One region of the Exiguobacterium sp. Helios genome, then DNA from elsewhere that is predicted to be linked to it. Evidence: a T-box and tRNA genes for the amino acid it is inferred to sense, from the RefSeq annotation. Region 1 holds a T-box; the other holds one or more tRNA genes.
The links. A T-box is a leader RNA that pairs with one kind of tRNA and senses whether it is charged. The one in region 1 lies ahead of trpS (tryptophan--tRNA ligase), so its partner is inferred to be a tRNA-Trp.
Positions count from the first base shown of each region.

Region 1 (10,867 bases):
AAGTTAACAGAATGGACACGTGAACAAGGCTGGAAAATGGTCAAAAACGACAACTATTGGGATAAAGATAGCGTCAAGTTGAACACAATCAACGTCAAGGTCGTTAAAGAAACTTCAACAGCAGTTAACCTTTACGAAAAAGGCGATATCGACCGTGCTGGTCTCTCTTCAGAATTCGTTGCTCAGTATCAAGATAATGACGAGTTCAAAACAAAGGGTGAATCTACAATCTTCTACCTTTACTTGAACACGAAAGTCAAAGCATTAAACAACGAAAAAATCCGTCGCGCAATCGACATGGGTTACAATAAAAAAGGAATCACGGACGTCATCTTGGCGAACGGATCACTTCCTGCAAACTATCTCGTACCAAAAGATTTCGCGAAAGATGCTGACGGAAAAGACTTCCGTGAAAAGTACCCGACATTCAACGAGTACAATGCAGACGAAGCGAAAAAACTATGGGAAGAGGGCTTAAAAGAAATCGGTCAAAAATCGGTTGAACTTGAGCTTCTTAACTACGATAGTGATGACGCGAAGAAAATCGGTGAGTTCTTGAAAGGTGAGCTTGAGAAGAACCTTCCAGGCATGAAAGTCACAATCAAGCAACAACCGTTCAAAAACAAACTTGATCTCGAAAACAAAGGCGACTTTGAGTTCTCATTCGCCGGCTGGGGTCCTGACTACCAAGATCCAATGACGTTCCTCGATCTCTTCTTGACTGACGGACCATACAACCGTGGTAAGTGGTCAGATAAAGAGTACGATAAACTCATCAACGATGCAAAAACACAAACGGATGCTACAAAACGTTGGTCAGAGCTTCAAGAAGCAGAGAAAATCCTTCTTGATTCTGCAGCCATCTCGCCTGTTTATCAGCGTGGACGTGCATTCATGGTTAAACCATACGTTAAAGGGATTGTCGAACATAACTTCGGCGCAGATTTCTCGTACAAATGGGCTTCAATCGAAGGTAAATAAGTATAAAAAGCGTTCCCTTAACTGGGAGCGCTTTTTTTGTTGCGCAAATAAAAAAACCTTTCTTCTAAAAAAATAAGAAGAAAGGCAAGAATCGTTGAAAGACACCTAAAATTATTTCTTTACTTTTGCGCGTTTCCGTTGGAGTCCCATCGCTTTTTCGACTTTCGCCAATTTACGTGAAGCAACCAGATCTGCTTTGTCGCGACCATTGTCAAGAATCAAATCGAGTTCTTCTGAATCAATTAAGTCGTAATAACGTTGCTGGATCGGTTCTAGTTCAGCAACGATGACTTCTGCGACATCTGATTTAAATACACCATAGTTCAATCCATCATACTTTGCTTCCAAGTCTTTGATTGAAATACCAGCCAGCAATGAATAAATTTCGAGCAAGTTTGAGACGCCCGGTTTGTTTTCCCGGTCAAATCGAACGATCCCCTCGGAATCCGTTACGGCAGACTTGATTTTTTTGCGAATCACGTCCGGAGCGTCGAGCATCGAAATATAGCCTTTTGGATTTGTATCCGTTTTTGACATCTTTTTATCGGGAGACGTCAAGCTCATGATACGGGCACCCGTTTCGGCGATGACCGGCTCCGGCATTTTAAATGTTTCGTAATAGCGGCTGTTAAAACGTTGCGCTAAGTCACGTGTCAACTCGATATGTTGTTTTTGATCGTCGCCGACTGGAACAAGCTCTGCATCATATAAGAGAATATCGGCTGCCATCAAGGTTGGATAAACAAATAATCCAGCACCAATCCGGTCTTTGCCTTGCGACTTATCTTTATATTGTGTCATACGTTCCAGTTCACCCATACCGGACAGACATGTCAGCATCCACCCGAGCTGAGCGTGCGCTTTAACTTCCGACTGGACGAAGATTGTTGATTTTTCAGGATTGAGTCCGCTTGCGATATAAAGTGCAGCAAGCGCCCGTGTATTGTTCATAAGTTCAATCCGGTCAATTTCGACCGTGATGGAATGTAAGTCGACGATACAGTAATATGCATCGTGTTCGTCCTGCAGATTAACAAAGTGTTTCATCGCGCCAATGTAGTTACCAAGCGTCACCGTACCCGTTGGCTTAATGCCTGAAAAAATCGTTTTCATGAGAATCCCTCCAAAAAATGAAATAAAAAAGATGACACATCCCTTGAATCATTCAAGGGACGAGTCATCGCGTTGCCACCCAAGTTGCTAGAAAACTAGCCGCTCATTTGCTGTAACGGGCAGACCCGTCTGATTCTACATCATTTCGAATCAGCCACTCCGAAGTCCATTCCATCTGCGCCGACTGTCCATTTCCACCATCCATGGACTCTCTATAAGTGGTTATCAGATGTACTACTCTCCATCACTGTGTTCTCGTATAACGTTATCTCCACTTTAGCACATGTTTCTTCTAATCGTCATCAAAATTCCGTCAAATGAACGATAAGAGTAAAGAGACGACGATACAAATAAAACCACTCGAGAGATAAGGAACCGTCCGGTTAGAAGCCCGCTTTTGTTTTGCTTCTAAAAGTTCACTTTCTTCATCCTCGTCCTCGTAATAATCCCCATCGACTTCCCGTAACTTCGCTTCCCGTTGCTTTTTAAAGCCTGCAGTGATGCCTTTAAAAAATCCATTGGCAGACATATTGGAGAAGAATCCGATAGCAAGTAACAGGAAGCCGGCAATGAACAAGCCGCCTGACAAGTGATAAACAAATGAATGGGTAGCGTCGGTGGCGACGGCCCAAATCGTGTAGACAGTTGTTAAAATCAAAGCAATCAGAAGCGGGCGTAATAGTTTAGCAGACATGATGAACCTCCTACGGCAAGATGATGATTTCATTATACGCAAAGTCAAGGATTGTTACGACTCTGTACTATTCAGGACGTATAAAATAGCAAATAGTGTGACTATTCACTTGACGATATTGTTATTCTCACATAAAATCAATTTATCACTTCGTTTAAGTTTTTGAAACTAGGTCAATGCGTTTTGGGGAACGTTGAGGCAGTTTCGACGAGATGTCCAAAAATCGTTTATATTAAGCGGTTTTGAAAATGAAAAGGAGATGACTCACCGATGAATAAAAAAACAGTCGGTCTCGCGTTATCAGTTATGCTTGCAGGAAGCGTTGTACTTGCAGGTTGTTCAACAACAGGTGACGGAGATAAAGATGCAGGTTCTTCTAAAGGCAAAAAAGTTTTACGATTAACGGATACTTCTGATATTACGACGGTCGATCCGGCACAAGCAACAGATGCAGTTGCGTTCAACATGATCGGAAACACGATGGAAGGTCTTTACCGGTTAGACAAAGACGGGAAAGCGATTCCGGCACTTGCTGAAAAAACAGATATCTCAAGTGATAACCTCACATATACGTTTACGCTTCGTGATTCTAAATGGTCAGATGGTACACCAGTCAAAGCACAGGATTTTGAATTTGCATGGAAACGTGCCGTCGATCCAAAAACAGCTTCCGGTTATGCATACATCTTTGATACGGTCAAAAATGGTGCTGATGTCTCACAAGGAAAAAAACCAGTCGACGAGCTAGGTGTCAAAGCGATTGACGACAAGACACTTGAAGTTAAACTCGAACGTCCGGCACCATACTTCCTTTCACTCACATCATTCGGAACTTATACGCCAATCAGCGAAGATTTCTATAACAAAAACAAAAAAGACTTCTCGCTTAAACCGGATAAACTTCTTTACAACGGTCCTTTCGTTTGGACATCTTGGAAAACGGATTCAAAACGTATTCTGACGAAAAACGAAAACTATTGGGATAAAGATGCCGTTAAACTCGATGAGGTCTCGATCAGTGTCGTTAAAGATAACTCTACCGTTGTAAACCTGTATGATACGGACGAAATCGATTATGCCGGCCTCACGTCAGAGCAAGTTGCGACATATGAATCAAAACCTGAATTCAAGACCGCACTCCGTTCATCGATTGCTTACTTGAAGTTCAACAATGAAGACGCCACAATGAAAAACGTCAATGCGCGTAAAGCGATCGCACGGGCAATCGATCCAAAAGGGATCACGGATACGTTACTTGCGAACGGTTCGATTCCGACTACAAGCTTCATTCCGAAAGAATTCATCAAAGATGACGCAGGTAAAGACTATACAAGCGACATCAATTGGTTCGACCGGGATGCGAAAGAAGCAGCTGATCTTTGGAAAAAAGCAAACGGTGATAAGAAAGCAACGATTGAACTCTTGTCATTCGATAGCGAAGACGCGAAGAAAATCAGTGAATACATGAAGGGACAGATTGAGAAAAACCTTCCGAATGTCACTGTTGCGATCAAACAACAACCGTTCAAAAATAAACTGGATTTAGAAGCAAAAGGCGATTACCAAATGTCTTATGCGCTTTGGGGTCCGGACTATCAAGATCCAATGTCGAACTTATCGATCTTTGAATCGACAAACAGTCAAAATGACGTCAAATACAAATCGTCTGCCTACGATAAATTGTTGAACGCTGCCAACGAAGAATCAGATGTCGCAAAACGTCTTGATCTCTTTAAACAAGCAGAGTCACAATTGATCGAAAAAGACCAAGCGATCGCACCGATTTATCAAGCGGGTGCTGCATTCCTGAGTCGTCCGACGGTCAAAGACTTTAACCGTCAAGTTTTTGGTGCTGACTTCCAGTACAAATATGTTGATGTGAAGTAATTGAAAATGGGAGCGTCCTTGAGAACGTTTTCAAGGAACGCTCCTGTTTTATACGATTTTTTCTGAATGGAAACTCATTTTGTTAGCAGAAATGTGAAATTTTCGTAAAAAATAGGTTCTAATTACTTTGTTAGCAAAGTATAATGGAATCAAACGAAAAATTCTGAAATATTGGTTAACTGTGAAAAAACAGCGGCCAGGGGGGCGTCAATCAGTCCAAAATAAAAAAGAATTTTAATTTTTACGACAAAATTCTTGAATGTTCCGACAATTTTGGGTCATACTGATTTTATTGATGTTTCGAAAAAAACAGAAAATCTTTATAGGGGGTGCCATCTATGGGCCGTTATTTAGCTCAACGCCTTGTTTACGGCGTACTGACGTTTTTACTCATCGCTTCGTTCACTTTCTTCCTAATGGATCTGTTACCAGGTTCACCGTTCCAAAACCAGGAGAAACTTTCTCCTGAACAGTTAGATATCCTGCGGGATAAGTACAACTTGAATGATCCGCTTCCACAACGCTATGCAGCGTACATGGTCAACTTAGTTCAAGGAGACCTCGGTGTATCATTTAAATATGACAGCCGTCCAGTAACAGATTTGATTATGGAACGAATTGGACCATCCGCTCAATTAGGTATTCAAGCCCTTATTCTCGGTGTAGTTCTTGGTCTTGTCCTCGGTGTTGTCGCGGCTCTTCGCCACAATACAGCAGTTGATTACGGTGCGATGTTCATTTCGGTACTAGGGATTTCCGTGCCATCATTCGTATTTGCGTCACTTCTTCAATATTATATCGGAGTGAAATGGGGCGTATTGCCAGTAGCCTTCTGGGAAAGTCCAGCACATACGATTCTTCCGACCGTTTCCTTATCGCTTGGAGTAACAGCCTCAATTGCCCGTTTCGTTCGAACGGAGATGCTTGAAGTCACCGGTCAGGATTACGTGACACTTGCTAAAGCAAAAGGCCTAGACGGTCAATCGATCACTTGGAAACACATGGTGCGTAACGCCTTGATTCCAGCCATCACGATTCTTGGACCAATGACAGCAGCCTTGATTACAGGAACATTCGTTATTGAAAAAATCTTTGCCGTACCGGGTCTTGGTGAATTGTTCGTTTCGTCCATCACACAAAATGACTATACGGTTATCATGGGGACAACGCTGTTCTTCTCGGCAGTCTTTATCTTTATGATCTTGCTCGTCGATATTCTGTACGGTGTCGTCGATCCACGGATTCGTTTGGGGGGTAGCAAATAATGGCAGAACAAAATTCAAACGCAAAAGCAGAACAGTTCGACTCATCACTGTTCCAACCAGTAGAATTTAATGAACAAGCGGGTGAGCGGATTGCCGGAAAAAGCTTAAACTTCTGGCAGGATGCCTGGACACGCCTTCGTAAAAACAAAGCGGCAATCCTGTCGCTCGTCATCATCGTCATCATCGCACTGTTATCACTCTTCGGACCGATGTTGTCCGGTAGAGATGCTTATACCCAAACGATTACTCAAGCTAAACTACCGCCAAAAATTACAGGTCTTGAGTGGGCTGGTTTTGACGGAATGGCAACACTTGGTGAAAAGCCAATCGATTTTTATGAAACGAAACAAGTCAAAGATACATTTTGGTTTGGTACGGACCATCTCGGTCGTGACTTATGGTCACGTGTCTGGGAAGGAACACGAATTTCACTCTTCATCGGTCTTGTCGCAGCAATCATTGATGTTCTAGTCGGTGTCACGTATGGCGGAATTTCTGCTTACTACGGTGGACGCGTCGATAATATCATGCAACGGATTGCGGAAATCCTGACAGGGATTCCGAACTTGATTTTAATCATCTTGTTCATCTTGATTCTTGAACCCGGAATCACGACCATCATCCTCGCGATGACGATCACCGGCTGGATTGGGATGAGTCGACTCGTCCGCGGACAGATCCTGAAACTTAAGAACCAGGAATTCGTTCTTGCAGCACGCACACTTGGTGCTTCTAGCGCACGTTTAGTATTCAAGCATTTGATTCCAAATACACTCGGTACAATCATCATTTCATTGATGTTCACGATTCCAGGTGCAATCTTCTTCGAGGCTTTCCTAAGCTTCATCGGTCTTGGTCTTGCTCCACCACAACCATCACTGGGTACATTGATCAATGAAGGGTACAAAGAATTAAAAACATTCCCTTACTTGCTCGTCATCCCATCGACAATCCTCGTACTTGTCATGATCAGCTTTAACATGCTAGCCGATGGATTACGTGATGCGTTCGACCCACGTCTGCGTCGCTAACGGAAATAAGAGAGGAGTTCATCCACAATGGAAACTATTTTATCAGTACGCGACCTGACTGTCGCTTTCCATACGTATGCTGGGACGGTTCAAGCCGTCCGCGGCGTATCGTTTGATTTAAAGAAAGGCGAAACACTTGCCATCGTTGGTGAATCCGGCTCAGGTAAATCGGTTACATCAAAAGCTATCATGCGTTTGATTCCGAATCCTCCCGGTGAAATCACAAAAGGTGAAATCATGTTTGACGGCCGTGATCTGGTCAAACTCTCTGATAAAGAGATGCAAAAAGTACGTGGTCGTGATATCGCGATGATCTTCCAGGATCCGATGACATCATTAAATCCGACGATGACCATCTTCAAACAGATTGCCGAAGGTTTGAAACGCCACCAGGGATTGACAGGCGATGCAGCTAAAAAACGGACGTTAGAATTACTGACACTCGTCGGAATTCCGAACCCGGAAGCACGTCTGAAACAATATCCGCACCAACTATCAGGCGGGATGCGTCAACGGATTGTTATCGCGATTGCACTGGCTTGTAATCCTAAAGTCTTGATTGCCGATGAGCCGACGACAGCACTCGATGTTACGATTCAGGCACAGATTCTTGAGTTGTTAAAAGACATCCAGCAAAAAACAGGTACAGCTATCATCTTCATTACACACGATCTTGGTGTCGTAGCGAACATGGCAGACCGTGTAGCGGTTATGTATGCTGGGAAGTTGATTGAAAAAGGAACGGTCGATGAAATTTTCTATGAGCCACGTCACCCTTACACATGGGGACTGCTTGGATCAATGCCACGACCGTCTGACGATCGTTCGCAAGACTTACCGGCAATTCCTGGAACACCACCGAACTTATTGCACCCACCAGTCGGTGATGCATTTGCACCACGTAATCAGTACGCAATGAAAATTGATTTCGAGAAAGAACCTCCGTTCTTCCCGATCACAGATACTCATGAAGCGGCAACTTGGTTATTACATCCACAAGCACCGTATGTAGAGCCACCGGTAGCCATCCGCGATCTTGCGCTGAAATATCGTCCAGATAGCACATTCGCGAAATCGCTTCTGAAAGGCGGTCTAAAGTAATGGAGAATCGTAATAAACTACTTGAAGTAAAAAACTTAAAACAACACTTTAATATCGGACGAGGACGCGTCGTCAAAGCCGTCGACGGCTTGTCATTCGATATTTATGAAGGTGAAGTACTTGGTCTTGTTGGTGAGTCCGGTTGCGGAAAATCGACGACTGGGCGTTCAATCATCGGTCTTTACGATGCGACAGACGGTGAAGTTCTCTTCAAAGGTGAAAATGTGCATAATAAAAAGTCTCGCAAAGAAAAACTGAAATTCAACCGGTCGATGCAAATGATTTTCCAAGATCCATATGCATCATTAAATCCACGGATGACAGTCGGAGACATCATTGCTGAAGGAATCGATATTCACGGTCTCGCCAAGTCGAAAGACGAGCGGAACAACCGGGTATACGATCTTCTGGAAACAGTTGGTTTGACGAAAGAACACGCAAGCCGTTATCCGCACGAATTCTCTGGCGGACAACGTCAGCGGATCGGGATTGCCCGTGCCTTGGCTGTTGAGCCGGATTTCATCATCGCCGATGAGCCGATTTCTGCGCTTGACGTATCGATTCAGGCACAGGTCGTCAACTTGATGAAACAACTGCAACGTGACCGCAGCCTGACGTACTTGTTCATTGCCCACGATTTATCAATGGTTAAGTACATTTCTGACCGGATTGGTGTTATGTATCAAGGTCACCTTGTTGAATTATGTGATGCGGATCGTCTGTATGAGAATCCTGTCCATGCCTATACAAAATCGCTGTTATCTGCGATTCCACTTCCAGACCCGGAGCACGAGCGGACACGGAAACGGATTATTTATGATCGGCCGACAGGCGGAGCGGTTGGAAAATCGAATGAAGATTCGAGCATTCCACCGTTACGTGAAATCGAGCCGGGTCATTACGTCTCGATGACGGATGCCGAGCTTGAAGCATATCAAGCCCAACTGGTATAACGTCACATGAAAAGGCATTCCTGAATGAATTCGGGAATGCCTTTTTTTAATTTTCGGAAGCAATGCGGGGAAGGTTGTTGAAACGGTGGACAACCGAGTCAAGAGCATGCAGACGGCTGACGGCTTCTTCGAATGGAATTTTCTCATAATGATGAAGACCACCTGGTTGTTCTTCTAACGTATCTGCTTCATGAACCAATTGCTGCAACGGAGTACGATTGATTGTACCTGGTGGTAAATAAGAATCCGTATGCAACAGGACAGCAAGAGCAATTTCTTTTGCTCGTTCAGGTTCCTCACCAAGACGGATCAGTAGTTTGTGTGCCCGTTCTGCGCCTTTGATGGCGTGAATATCATTTTGACGGTAGAGATCATAATTCCATGTGCCGTCTGTATACCATTCATAATGACCGATATCATGAAGCAGGGCAGCCTTCGTTGCTGTATCTGCATCCAGACCACGCTGGGTAGCGAGTCTCAACGCCTGTTCTGCTACAGAAATGGCATGATTCAAGCCAGACCGTTCTAAATATTTTTGAGCGATTGGGTGTTCGATGATCGTAACAAGAGTGACTGACATAATGAAATAACTCCTTCCACGAGTAAGTATTTCTATAAACTTTACGTGATGTTGCAAGCAATTGCAACTGTTTACTTTGAGATAATCGACAATCTCACATAATTAATTGCTTCAAGTAGGAATAGAAATCAGGTAAACGTGGTATACTAATTAATGTAGAAGATGATAATTTAGCTTTCGTTGGTTAACAGTTCTTTTTTCGGACCGAGTGAGGTGTCGGAGCATGAAAGAACGTGATAAAAAGAAAAAGTTGAAAAAACGCCTTTTGCGGGACATTTTCGAAAAAAAATTAAAAGAGATTAAACTCCCTAAAGCAAAAGAGACGATTTCTCAACCCTTTGATCACACACCAGCTTGCTGAAGCCACCTGGTGGCTCTAGCAAGCTTTTTACGAAAAGTTCTTTCATCTCAAAACATATATCGGGTTTTATTTTTAATGAAAATCAAAGTAAACTGTCAAGTAATAGAATCATCAACTACTGGGTAATAAATTTACGCAGGAGAAATGATGTGAAATCAGGGGGAGGATGTTTTTCAATGGTAACACTCTATACTTCACCAAGCTGTACTTCTTGTCGTAAAGCGCGCGCGTGGCTTGAAGAACATGAAATCCCATTTGTGGAACGTAATATTTTCTCAGAGCCATTATCGCTTGATGAAATTAAACAAATACTTCGTATGACAGAGGACGGAACAGATGAAATCATCTCGACACGTTCGAAAGTCTTTTCCAAATTAGATGTATCGGTAGAAAACTTATCGTTACAACACTTGTATGATTTGATTCAAGAATATCCAGGTTTATTACGCCGTCCAATTCTGATTGACGAAAAACGTCTTCAAGTTGGATACAATGAGGATGAAATCCGCCGCTTTTTACCGCGAAAAGTCCGTACCTTCCAGTTGTTGGAAGCTCAGCGCCTTGTCAACGAGTAAATTGTCATGAGCACGCTGCTTTCTGAGCAGTGTGCTTTTTGTTACCGCCTAAAAAGGTTAAAATAGAGATAACAAAGGAATATACCCTATATGTTTAATGATTCTTTTGAATCTATGTGAAGTGCTCGTTCGTATACTAGATAAGAGCGAGAGGAAAGGAGTGGACATATTGAAAATCGAACGCGTCAATGACAACACCGTCAAGTTCTTCATTACGTACACGGACATCGAACGCCGCGGCTTCGCCCGAGACGAGATTTGGTACAACCGTGAACGTGGAGAACAGTTATTCTGGCAGATGATGGATGAAGCGAATGAAAAAGAGT
Region 1 is NZ_CP053557.1:2,293,257-2,304,123, reverse strand. It holds gene HNY42_RS12090 (peptide ABC transporter substrate-binding protein) at 1-981, shown strand, start outside; gene trpS (tryptophan--tRNA ligase) at 1,093-2,094, opposite strand; T-box leader at 2,147-2,351, opposite strand; gene HNY42_RS12080 (DUF3899 domain-containing protein) at 2,408-2,788, opposite strand; gene HNY42_RS12075 (peptide ABC transporter substrate-binding protein) at 3,059-4,675, shown strand; gene opp3b (oligopeptide ABC transporter permease) at 5,014-5,940, shown strand; gene opp3C (oligopeptide ABC transporter permease) at 5,940-6,971, shown strand; gene HNY42_RS12060 (ABC transporter ATP-binding protein) at 6,999-8,072, shown strand; gene HNY42_RS12055 (ABC transporter ATP-binding protein) at 8,072-9,025, shown strand; gene HNY42_RS12050 (HD domain-containing protein) at 9,072-9,608, opposite strand; gene HNY42_RS12045 (hypothetical protein) at 9,829-9,966, shown strand; gene spxA (transcriptional regulator SpxA) at 10,143-10,541, shown strand; gene mecA (adaptor protein MecA) at 10,711-10,867, shown strand, end outside.

Region 2 (9,331 bases), 1.4 Mb from region 1:
TTACGGGACATGCCCATCGTTCAGTTTTGAGAGCTCGTCTCTCAGTCTCGCAAGAGACACTCGCACCTTGAAAACTGAAGACATCAACAAGACATCAAATTTTTATAACCATGTCATTAGACGTGTGTTCTTAGAATACCAAAATGCTAGATCAAGGTATGAAGGGCGTACGGTGGATGCCTTGGCACTAGGAGCCGATGAAGGACGCGACGAACAGCGATATGCTTCGGGGAGCAGTAAGTATGCTTTGATCCGAGGATTTCCGAATGGGGGAACCCACCATCCGTAATGGGATGGGACATGTTACATGAATACATAGTGTAGCGTGAGGCAGACCCGGGGAACTGAAACATCTAAGTACCCGGAGGAAGAGAAAGCAAATGCGATTCCCTGAGTAGCGGCGAGCGAAACGGGAACAGCCCAAACCGGAGAGCATGCTCTCCGGGGTTGTAGGACACTCTATACGGAGTCAAAAAGGAAGACAGTAGGTGAACGACCTGGAAAGGTCGGCCGAAGAAGGTGACAGCCCTGTAGCTGAAACTGTTTTCCCTCCAGAGTGGATCCTGAGTACGGCGGGACACGTGAAACCCCGTCGGAATCCGGGAGGACCATCTCCCAAGGCTAAATACTCCCTAGTGACCGATAGTGAACCAGTACCGTGAGGGAAAGGTGAAAAGCACCCCGGAAGGGGAGTGAAATAGATCCTGAAACCGTATGCCTACAAGTAGTCAGAGCCCGTTAATGGGTGATGGCGTGCCTTTTGTAGAATGAACCGGCGAGTTACGATAGCGCGCGAGGTTAAGCTGATGAGGCGGAGCCGTAGCGAAAGCGAGTCTGAATAGGGCGCCATAGTGCGTTGTCGTAGACCCGAAACCAGGTGATCTACCCATGTCCAGGATGAAGGTCAGGTAACACTGACTGGAGGTCCGAACCCACGCACGTTGAAAAGTGCGGGGATGAGGTGTGGGTAGCGGTGAAATGCCAATCGAACCTGGAGATAGCTGGTTCTCCCCGAAATAGCTTTAGGGCTAGCCTCGAGGTTGAGAGTTCCGGAGGTAGAGCACTGATTGGACTAGGGGCCCCCACAGGGTTACCGAATTCAGTTAAACTCCGAATGCCGGCAACTTATACTCGGGAGTCAGACTGCGAGTGATAAGATCCGTAGTCAAGAGGGAAACAGCCCAGACCGCCAGCTAAGGTCCCAAAGTGTATGTTAAGTGGAAAAGGATGTGGCGCTGCCTAGACAGCTAGGATGTTGGCTTAGAAGCAGCCACCATTCAAAGAGTGCGTAATAGCTCACTAGTCGAGTGGCGCCGCGCCGAAAATGTAACGGGGCTAAACATACCACCGAAGCTGCGGATTCCGTAAGGAATGGTAGGGGAGCGTTCCAAACCGCTGTGAAGCTGTACCGTAAGGAGCAGTGGAGCGTTTGGAAGTGAGAATGCCGGTGTGAGTAGCGAAAAGAGGGGTGAGAATCCCCTCCGTCGAAAGCCCAAGGTTTCCTGAGGAAGGCTCGTCCGCTCAGGGTTAGTCTGGACCTAAGCCGAGGCCGAAAGGCGTAGGCGATGGATAACAGGTTGATATTCCTGTACCACCGATCCACCGTTTGAACAATGGGGGGACGCAGGAGGATAGTGACGCATGCGGATGGAAGTGCATGTGTAAGTTTCGAGACCGTCTGATTGGCAAATCCGTCAGGCACCAAAGTCGAGGAACGATGCGGAGTCCCGTAGGGACGAAGGTCACGATTTCACACTGCCAAGAAAAGCCTCTAGTGAGGTGGAAGGTGCCAGTACCGTAAACCGACACAGGTAGGCGGGATGAGAATTCTAAGACGCGCGGGATAACTCTCGTTAAGGAACTCGGCAAAATGGTCCCGTAACTTCGGGAGAAGGGACGCTCTACATGAGTAGAGCCGCAGTGAATAGGCCCAAACGACTGTTTAGCAAAAACACAGGTCTCTGCTAAATCGCAAGATGACGTATAGGGGCTGACGCCTGCCCGGTGCTGGAAGGTTAAGGGGATGGGTTAGCGCAAGCGAAGCTTTGAACCGAAGCCCCAGTAAACGGCGGCCGTAACTATAACGGTCCTAAGGTAGCGAAATTCCTTGTCGGGTAAGTTCCGACCCGCACGAAAGGCGTAACGATTTGGGCACTGTCTCAACGAGAGACCCGGTGAAATCATAGTACCTGTGAAGATGCAGGTTACCCGCGACAGGACGGAAAGACCCCATGGAGCTTTACTACAGCCTGATATTGAGGCTTTGTGCATGATGTACAGGATAGGCGGGAGACGTCGAGACCGGAGCGCCAGCTTCGGAGGAGTCACCCTTGGGATACCGCCCTTCATGCATAGAGTCTCTAACTCGCAGCCGTCATCCGGCTGGAGGACCGTGTCAGGCGGGTAGTTTGACTGGGGCGGTCGCCTCCTAAACAGTAACGGAGGCGCCCAAAGGTTCCCTCAGAATGGTTGGAAATCATTCGTAGAGCGCAAAGGCAGAAGGGAGCTTGACTGCGAGACCTACAAGTCGAGCAGGGACGAAAGTCGGGCTTAGTGATCCGGTGGTTCCGCATGGAAGGGCCATCGCTCAACGGATAAAAGCTACCCTGGGGATAACAGGCTGATCTCCCCCAAGAGTCCACATCGACGGGGAGGTTTGGCACCTCGATGTCGGCTCATCGCATCCTGGGGCTGGAGTAGGTCCCAAGGGTTGGGCTGTTCGCCCATTAAAGCGGTACGCGAGCTGGGTTCAGAACGTCGTGAGACAGTTCGGTCCCTATCCGTCGTGGGCGCAGGAAATTTGAGGAGAGCTGTCCTTAGTACGAGAGGACCGGGATGGACGCACCGCTGGTGTACCAGTTGTTCCGCCAGGAGCATCGCTGGGTAGCTACGTGCGGACGGGATAAATGCTGAAAGCATCTAAGCATGAAGCCCCCTCCAAGATGAGATTTCCCTTTGAGTAATCAAGAAAGACCCCTCAGAGACGATGAGGTAGATAGGTCACGGGTGGAAGCATGGCGACATGCGGAGCTGAGTGATACTAATCGGTCGAGGCCTTGTTCTAGCAGATGATCTTGTTGATGACTTCAGTTTTGAGGGCGCGAGCCCGTCGTCTGGTGACGATAGCCAAGTGGTCACACCCGTTCCCATGCCGAACACGGAAGTTAAGCACTTGAACGCCGAAAGTAGTTGGGGGCTTCCCCCTGTGAGGATAGGACGCTGCCAGGCGATCGTTCCGCAATAGCTCAGTGGTAGAGCAACCGGCTGTTAACCGGTAGGTCGTAGGTTCAAATCCTACTTGCGGAGCCATTTATTACTTCTTCACCACATGCAATGGAGAGCTGTCCGAGTGGCCGAAGGAGCACGATTGGAAATCGTGTAGGCGTCATAAGCGTCTCAAGGGTTCGAATCCCTTGCTCTCCGCCATAACATTTTCAATTATAAAATGGCCCGTTGGTCAAGCGGTTAAGACACCGCCCTTTCACGGCGGTATCACGGGTTCGATTCCCGTACGGGTCACCATTTTTTATCATCGCGGGGTGGAGCAGTCTGGTAGCTCGTTGGGCTCATAACCCAAAGGTCGTCGGTTCAAATCCGGCCCCCGCAATTATTACATACGGTCCTGTGGTGTAGCGGTTAACATGCCTGCCTGTCACGCAGGAGATCGCGGGTTCGAATCCCGTCAGGACCGCCATTATTAAGGCTTTGTAGCTCAGTCGGTAGAGCAGAGGACTGAAAATCCTCGTGTCGGCGGTTCGATTCCGTCCAAAGCCACCATATGATTTTTAATGTTTTCCCATTTGTGGGGGGGTAGCGAAGTGGCTAAACGCGGCGGACTGTAAATCCGCTCCCTCGGGTTCGGCGGTTCGAATCCGCCCCCCCCCACCACTTTAGGGGCATAGTTTAGCGGTAGAACTACGGTCTCCAAAACCGTCAGCGCGGGTTCGATTCCTGCTGCCCCTGTTTTATTATTATGGCGATTGTGGCGAAGTGGTTAACGCACCGGATTGTGATTCCGGCATTCGTGGGTTCAATTCCCATCAGTCGCCCTTTTATTATTGGGCTGTGGCCAAGTGGTAAGGCACTGGATTTTGATTCCAGCATGCGAAGGTTCGATCCCTTCCAGCCCAGCTTTTTGTGCGGAAGTAGTTCAGTGGTAGAATACGACCTTGCCAAGGTCGGGGTCGCGGGTTCGAATCCCGTCTTCCGCTCCAATAAATGGCGCCATAGCCAAGTGGTAAGGCAGAGGACTGCAACTCCTCTATCGTCAGTTCGATTCTGACTGGCGCCTCCAATAATTCTTAATTGAATAGTTTTGCAAGAGATTGTGCCGGTGTGGCGGAACTGGTAGACGCGCACGACTCAAAATCGTGTTCCTTTGGAGTGTCGGTTCGATTCCGACCACCGGTATCTTGCGGGTGTAGTTTAGTGGTAAAACCTCAGCCTTCCAAGCTGATGATGAGGGTTCGATTCCCTTCACCCGCTTTTACCTTTGTACGATCTCATTTAAGATTCACCTGATTATGCGGGTGTAGTTTAGTGGTAAAACCTCAGCCTTCCAAGCTGATGATGAGGGTTCGATTCCCTTCACCCGCTTACCTGAAAAGAGCAACGTGTCGTTTTTAATTGACACTTTGCTCTTTTTGTTTAGCATGGAGATAAACAAGCGAAAGGAGAGATACGATGCAGGGGGAATTGTTGAAAAAAGAATTGCAGAGGTATGCCAAAGAAATTGGTATCGATGAATTCCGTATTACGACAGCGGATCCTTTTCTGGTGATGAAACAGCGTCTCATTCAACAACAAGAAAAAGGATATGCTTCCGGATTTGAAGAACCCGATCTTGAACGGCGGACGACACCAACGCTGTTACTGGATGATGCCGTCTCCATCATCGCAATCGCCGTCGCTTATCCAAGTAAGCTCAAGGATGCTCCGCGTGGAAAAGAAGGGGAACGGCGCGGAATCTTTGGACGTTCTTCTTGGGGACTGGACTACCATCAGGCTCTGAAGCAGCGATTGACATTGCTGGAAGAAAAAATTCAAGAACTGATCCCCGGAGCTCGATCACGTTCGATGGTCGACACGGGAGAACTGGTCGATCGTGCGGTCGCAGAACGGGCAGGGATCGGATTCAGCGGGAAAAACTGTTCCATCATTAGCGAGGAACATGGTTCTTATCTTTATTTAGGAGAATTGATTACAGATCAATATCTGCCTCCGGATGAGCCGGTCGAAGAGTTGTGCGGTTCCTGCAATAAATGTCTCGATGCTTGTCCAACGGATGCACTGATTGAACCGGGTGTCATCGATGCGAAACGTTGCATCTCGTTCATTACGCAAACGAAGACTCTGATTCCTGAACATTTCCGATATGCCCTCGGAAATCGTTTATACGGTTGTGATACCTGTCAGCAAGTTTGTCCATACAACCGGAAAAAACATGCCACACAACACAGCGAACTGCAACCTGATCCGGAACAGGTCAAACCGTTACTCATTCCGTTGCTTTCTCTTAGTAATCGTGAATTTAAAACACGGTTTGGTTCATTATCGGGTGCATGGCGTGGGAAAAAACCAATTCAACGTAACGCCGTCTGTGCGCTCGTACATTATCAAGACCGGACGGCACTCGAGGCTTTGCGAGTGATGGCTGAAACCGATCAGCGGGAAGATATGCGAGCCCTTGCCGTCTGGGCAATTGGTCGGATTGCCGGTCAAGAAGCAAAAGACTATATCCAAGGGCGTCTGTTGACTGATTCTGCGGAAGATGTTCAAGTGGAAGGGAATCGTTTGCTTGAGGAATGGGGGAGCGGGCATGCCGTATAAAAAATTGACCTATACGTTTGGTGAGTTGGTTATCGGGTGGGAAGAAGATGAAGTCGTCTATCTCGATTTTGGACATGACATGAATCGTCTGAAGCAATATCTTGACGAAGCTGCCTATTATGAGGCACCGTTGCCTGATTTTCTAGCCGATGCACTTGAAGCATATGAACGAGGACAGCCGGGCGCATTGGATGACGTTCCTTGCCGGCTAGAAGTGACCGTCTTCCAGCAGCGTGTCTTGGAAGCGTTGAGATTGATTCCGTTCGGCCAGACAGCAAGTTATGGACAACTGGCACGAATGATTGGTTCCGAAAAGGCGGCCCGTGCAGTCGGAGGTGCTTTGAATCGGAATCCAATCGCTTTGATTTATCCCTGTCACCGGATTATTGGGGCATCCGGTAAAATGACGGGTTTTGCCAGTGGCATTGCCCATAAAGAAGCGCTGCTTGCGCGTGAGTTAGGAGAGAAGAATTAATGGCCATTCACGTCGTCATGTATCAACCAGAAATTCCACAAAATACAGGTAATATTTCACGGACATGCGCAGCGACGCATTCAGTCTTACATTTAATACGACCGCTTGGGTTTTCAACGGATGATAAACAGTTGAAACGGGCAGGTCTTGATTATTGGGAGTTCGTTGATGTAAGGTATCATGATTCGTTGGAAGAGTTGTGGGATAAACACCCAGATGGGACGTTCTACTATATCACGAAGTATGGCGAAAAATATCCAAGCCAAGTGGATTTATCGAACGTTGAAGAAGACTACTTTTTTGTTTTCGGACGCGAAACAAAAGGATTACCGTTAAACGTCATTGATGAGAATCTGGATCGTTGCATCCGTCTTCCGCAATCGAATCTTGTTCGTTCGCTCAATGTCTCGAACACGGCTGCCATCATCGTGTATGAAGCACTCCGGCAACAAGGATATGCGAATCTACTGTAAAACAACAGATCCCCCTGACCCGAATGAACGGGCAGGGGGATTTGTTTTATTCGTTACCTTCAGGTTTTTTGTTGTAGCCTGCAGTAAAAATCGCTGTCAAGAAAGCGAGGCTAACGCCTACCATTAAAATAAATGCCATTTTTGCTTCCCCCTTTAGTCTCAATAACCGATATAATCTATTATAGTATACTTGTAAGTGTAATTGTGTGCTACATATGAAATTTCTATGAATGGAGATTCGAAATGCGGACGAACGTCTACTTATTGAGTTATGCCCCTCTGATCAGCATCCTGCTGTTCAGTACGTCTCTTGCGATTGCTACGTCTGAGCTTGCACTGACGTGGTTGAATGACGTCGGGGTGTACGACGAGCTACTACAAATACTTAGTGCACGTAACACGAAGTTGCTCGTATGGCTTGGCTTTTTAATCATTTATTTCATGATCTTCAGTTCTTTGAAACTGATTTCCGATACGATTAATCAGCTTGGGTTTGCGTTTTTCATCAAAGAACAGGTGGGAACGACATTGAGTATGTTACGCCCCGGCAGTATTCTCCTGTTAATCGGAGGATGCATCAGTTTTGCATTCATGACATCGTTCCCGTTAGTTTGTCTCGTACTGGCAAGTTCTTTTTTAATCTATTTTTTCTTTTACGTGTTTCAAATCAGTAAAATGACCTCCACTGCAGGAGCCATCGGACTAGTGGTATTTCTTTTTCTGGCATGGGGCATGTTACTGGCCGGATTGACCTGGGTCGGACTGAGCTTGTTCAATTCGCTAGGACAAGCCGTTTTGTTTACGAAATAAGTCATTGGACAATCGAAGCCCACGTTCTGACCTGTAATGTACTGTTCGCTTCGCTTGGGAAGGCACGGGGAATATCTGCCCCAAGCCAGATTCCTCCGACATGTTGATTCTTTATGCCGACAAACCACATGTCTTTATTGTCGTTTGTCGTACCGGTCTTGCCTCCTGTATAGGCAAAATTAGAATCATAACCCAAGCGTCCTGTTCCATAGGTCATGACGTTGTGGAGCCCTTTGCGCAGTAATTGGTTTGTCCGGCTCGACCAGATCCGGTCCGTTGACATCGTATGCCGGTAAAGTGCTCCCTGATCCGTCGTGATGGTGCGGATCATCGAAGAGGGACTGTAAAGTCCATCATTGACAAAGGTTGTATAGGCACTAGTCAGTTCAAGTGGACTGACGCCATACTTCAACCCGCCTAATGCACTGTTGTAGGAATTATCTTCTTCCGTCCATTGACTGAACCGGAACGGTCGGATCGTCTTCAATCCTTCATTAAACGAAACAGAAAAAGCACGTAAGGCTGGTGTATTGTAGGAGTAAGCAATCGCATCAGCAATCGTCACGCTTCCGAGAATCCGGTTGCTACTGTTTTGCGGACAGTACCCGTCAAAACAAACAGGACTTCCGTCCAATCGACTCGTTAATGTTTTTTTCGTCTTTTCAAGGTAGGGACCATAAACAAGTAATGGTTTCAACGTTGACCCAGGCTGACGGTAAGACTGAACCGCCCGGTTGAGCTGTCCCGGTACATTGGACTTGTTGCCGACAAGTGCTGTTACACCACGTGTATCTCCATCGATTCCGACGTAAGCGCCTTCAATCGGTTGGGGGAGTTGTTGAATCGCTTGTTTGGCCCGCGTCTGTTCTGCCGGATCAAGATAAGTCTGAATGACGGCGCCATGTTGATGTAAATACTGTTCAGCCTGTGACATGCTCAAATTTTTTAAAGCGGCTGTTTGGCGGATTGCTTCTGATACGCTGGCATCAATGTAATCAGGATACCGGATGGTCGGCTTATGAAACGAAAGGTTGACCGACTGCTTCCGGGCTTTGTTTGAAATGTTTTGCGTCTGCTGCAAAGCTTTTAAAATGCGTTGTTGGCGTTTGCTTGTATTTTTCGGAAACCGCAATGGATTGTAAAGAGACGGATTGTTTGGAATCGAAGCCAAATAGCTGACTTCCGCCCAGTTTAAATCTTTTGAATGTTTTCCAAGATAGGATGTTGCTGCGAGTTCGATGCCGTAGATATTATTCGCAAAATAAGCTTGATTGACATACGCCGTTAAAAGCTCTTTTTTTGAATATTTTTGTTCCAGTTCGATCGCAATCAAAATTTCTTTTATTTTTCTAGTATAGGTTTTTTCTGTGGAAAGATAAGTCATCCGTGCCAGTTGCTGGGTGATGGTACTCCCGCCTTGACCTTTGTTATCGCCGGATTGATTTTCTGTAAACGCTCGCAAAATACCGGTGATATCATAACCGTCATGTTGATAAAATCGCCGGTCTTCAATTGCAATGAAAGCCTGCTCGACCTTTGGCGGTAAAGCATTTGCTTTCAAATCATTCCGGCGTAACCCGTCATAAAGCTCGAGGCGTTCTTTTTGATACGTGACAGTAATCGGTTGATAAGATGCGAGGGGGCGATCAGTCGTCTTTTGATCTGCCCAACGGAACAAATCCTGGGCAAGATCCAACTGATTACGAACTGAAAAAAGTGTTAGTACTAAACTAAAAGCTAAAGC
Region 2 is NZ_CP053557.1:937,882-947,212, forward strand. It holds rRNA gene HNY42_RS04820 (23S ribosomal RNA) at 150-3,064, shown strand; rRNA gene rrf (5S ribosomal RNA) at 3,113-3,228, shown strand; tRNA gene HNY42_RS04830 (tRNA-Asn) at 3,235-3,309, shown strand; tRNA gene HNY42_RS04835 (tRNA-Ser) at 3,336-3,426, shown strand; tRNA gene HNY42_RS04840 (tRNA-Glu) at 3,448-3,522, shown strand; tRNA gene HNY42_RS04845 (tRNA-Met) at 3,534-3,607, shown strand; tRNA gene HNY42_RS04850 (tRNA-Asp) at 3,619-3,694, shown strand; tRNA gene HNY42_RS04855 (tRNA-Phe) at 3,702-3,777, shown strand; tRNA gene HNY42_RS04860 (tRNA-Tyr) at 3,805-3,888, shown strand; tRNA gene HNY42_RS04865 (tRNA-Trp) at 3,893-3,963, shown strand; tRNA gene HNY42_RS04870 (tRNA-His) at 3,977-4,049, shown strand; tRNA gene HNY42_RS04875 (tRNA-Gln) at 4,060-4,131, shown strand; tRNA gene HNY42_RS04880 (tRNA-Gly) at 4,140-4,214, shown strand; tRNA gene HNY42_RS04885 (tRNA-Cys) at 4,221-4,294, shown strand; tRNA gene HNY42_RS04890 (tRNA-Leu) at 4,330-4,410, shown strand; tRNA gene HNY42_RS04895 (tRNA-Gly) at 4,415-4,485, shown strand; tRNA gene HNY42_RS04900 (tRNA-Gly) at 4,526-4,596, shown strand; gene queG (tRNA epoxyqueuosine(34) reductase QueG) at 4,684-5,829, shown strand; gene HNY42_RS04910 (methylated-DNA--[protein]-cysteine S-methyltransferase) at 5,819-6,304, shown strand; gene trmL (tRNA (uridine(34)/cytosine(34)/5-carboxymethylaminomethyluridine(34)-2'-O)-methyltransferase TrmL) at 6,304-6,777, shown strand; gene HNY42_RS04920 (DUF5366 family protein) at 7,021-7,587, shown strand; gene HNY42_RS04925 (transglycosylase domain-containing protein) at 7,589-9,331, opposite strand, start outside.
Region 2: it has a tRNA-Trp gene. The T-box ahead of trpS (tryptophan--tRNA ligase) is inferred to sense a tRNA for this amino acid. The anticodon was not compared.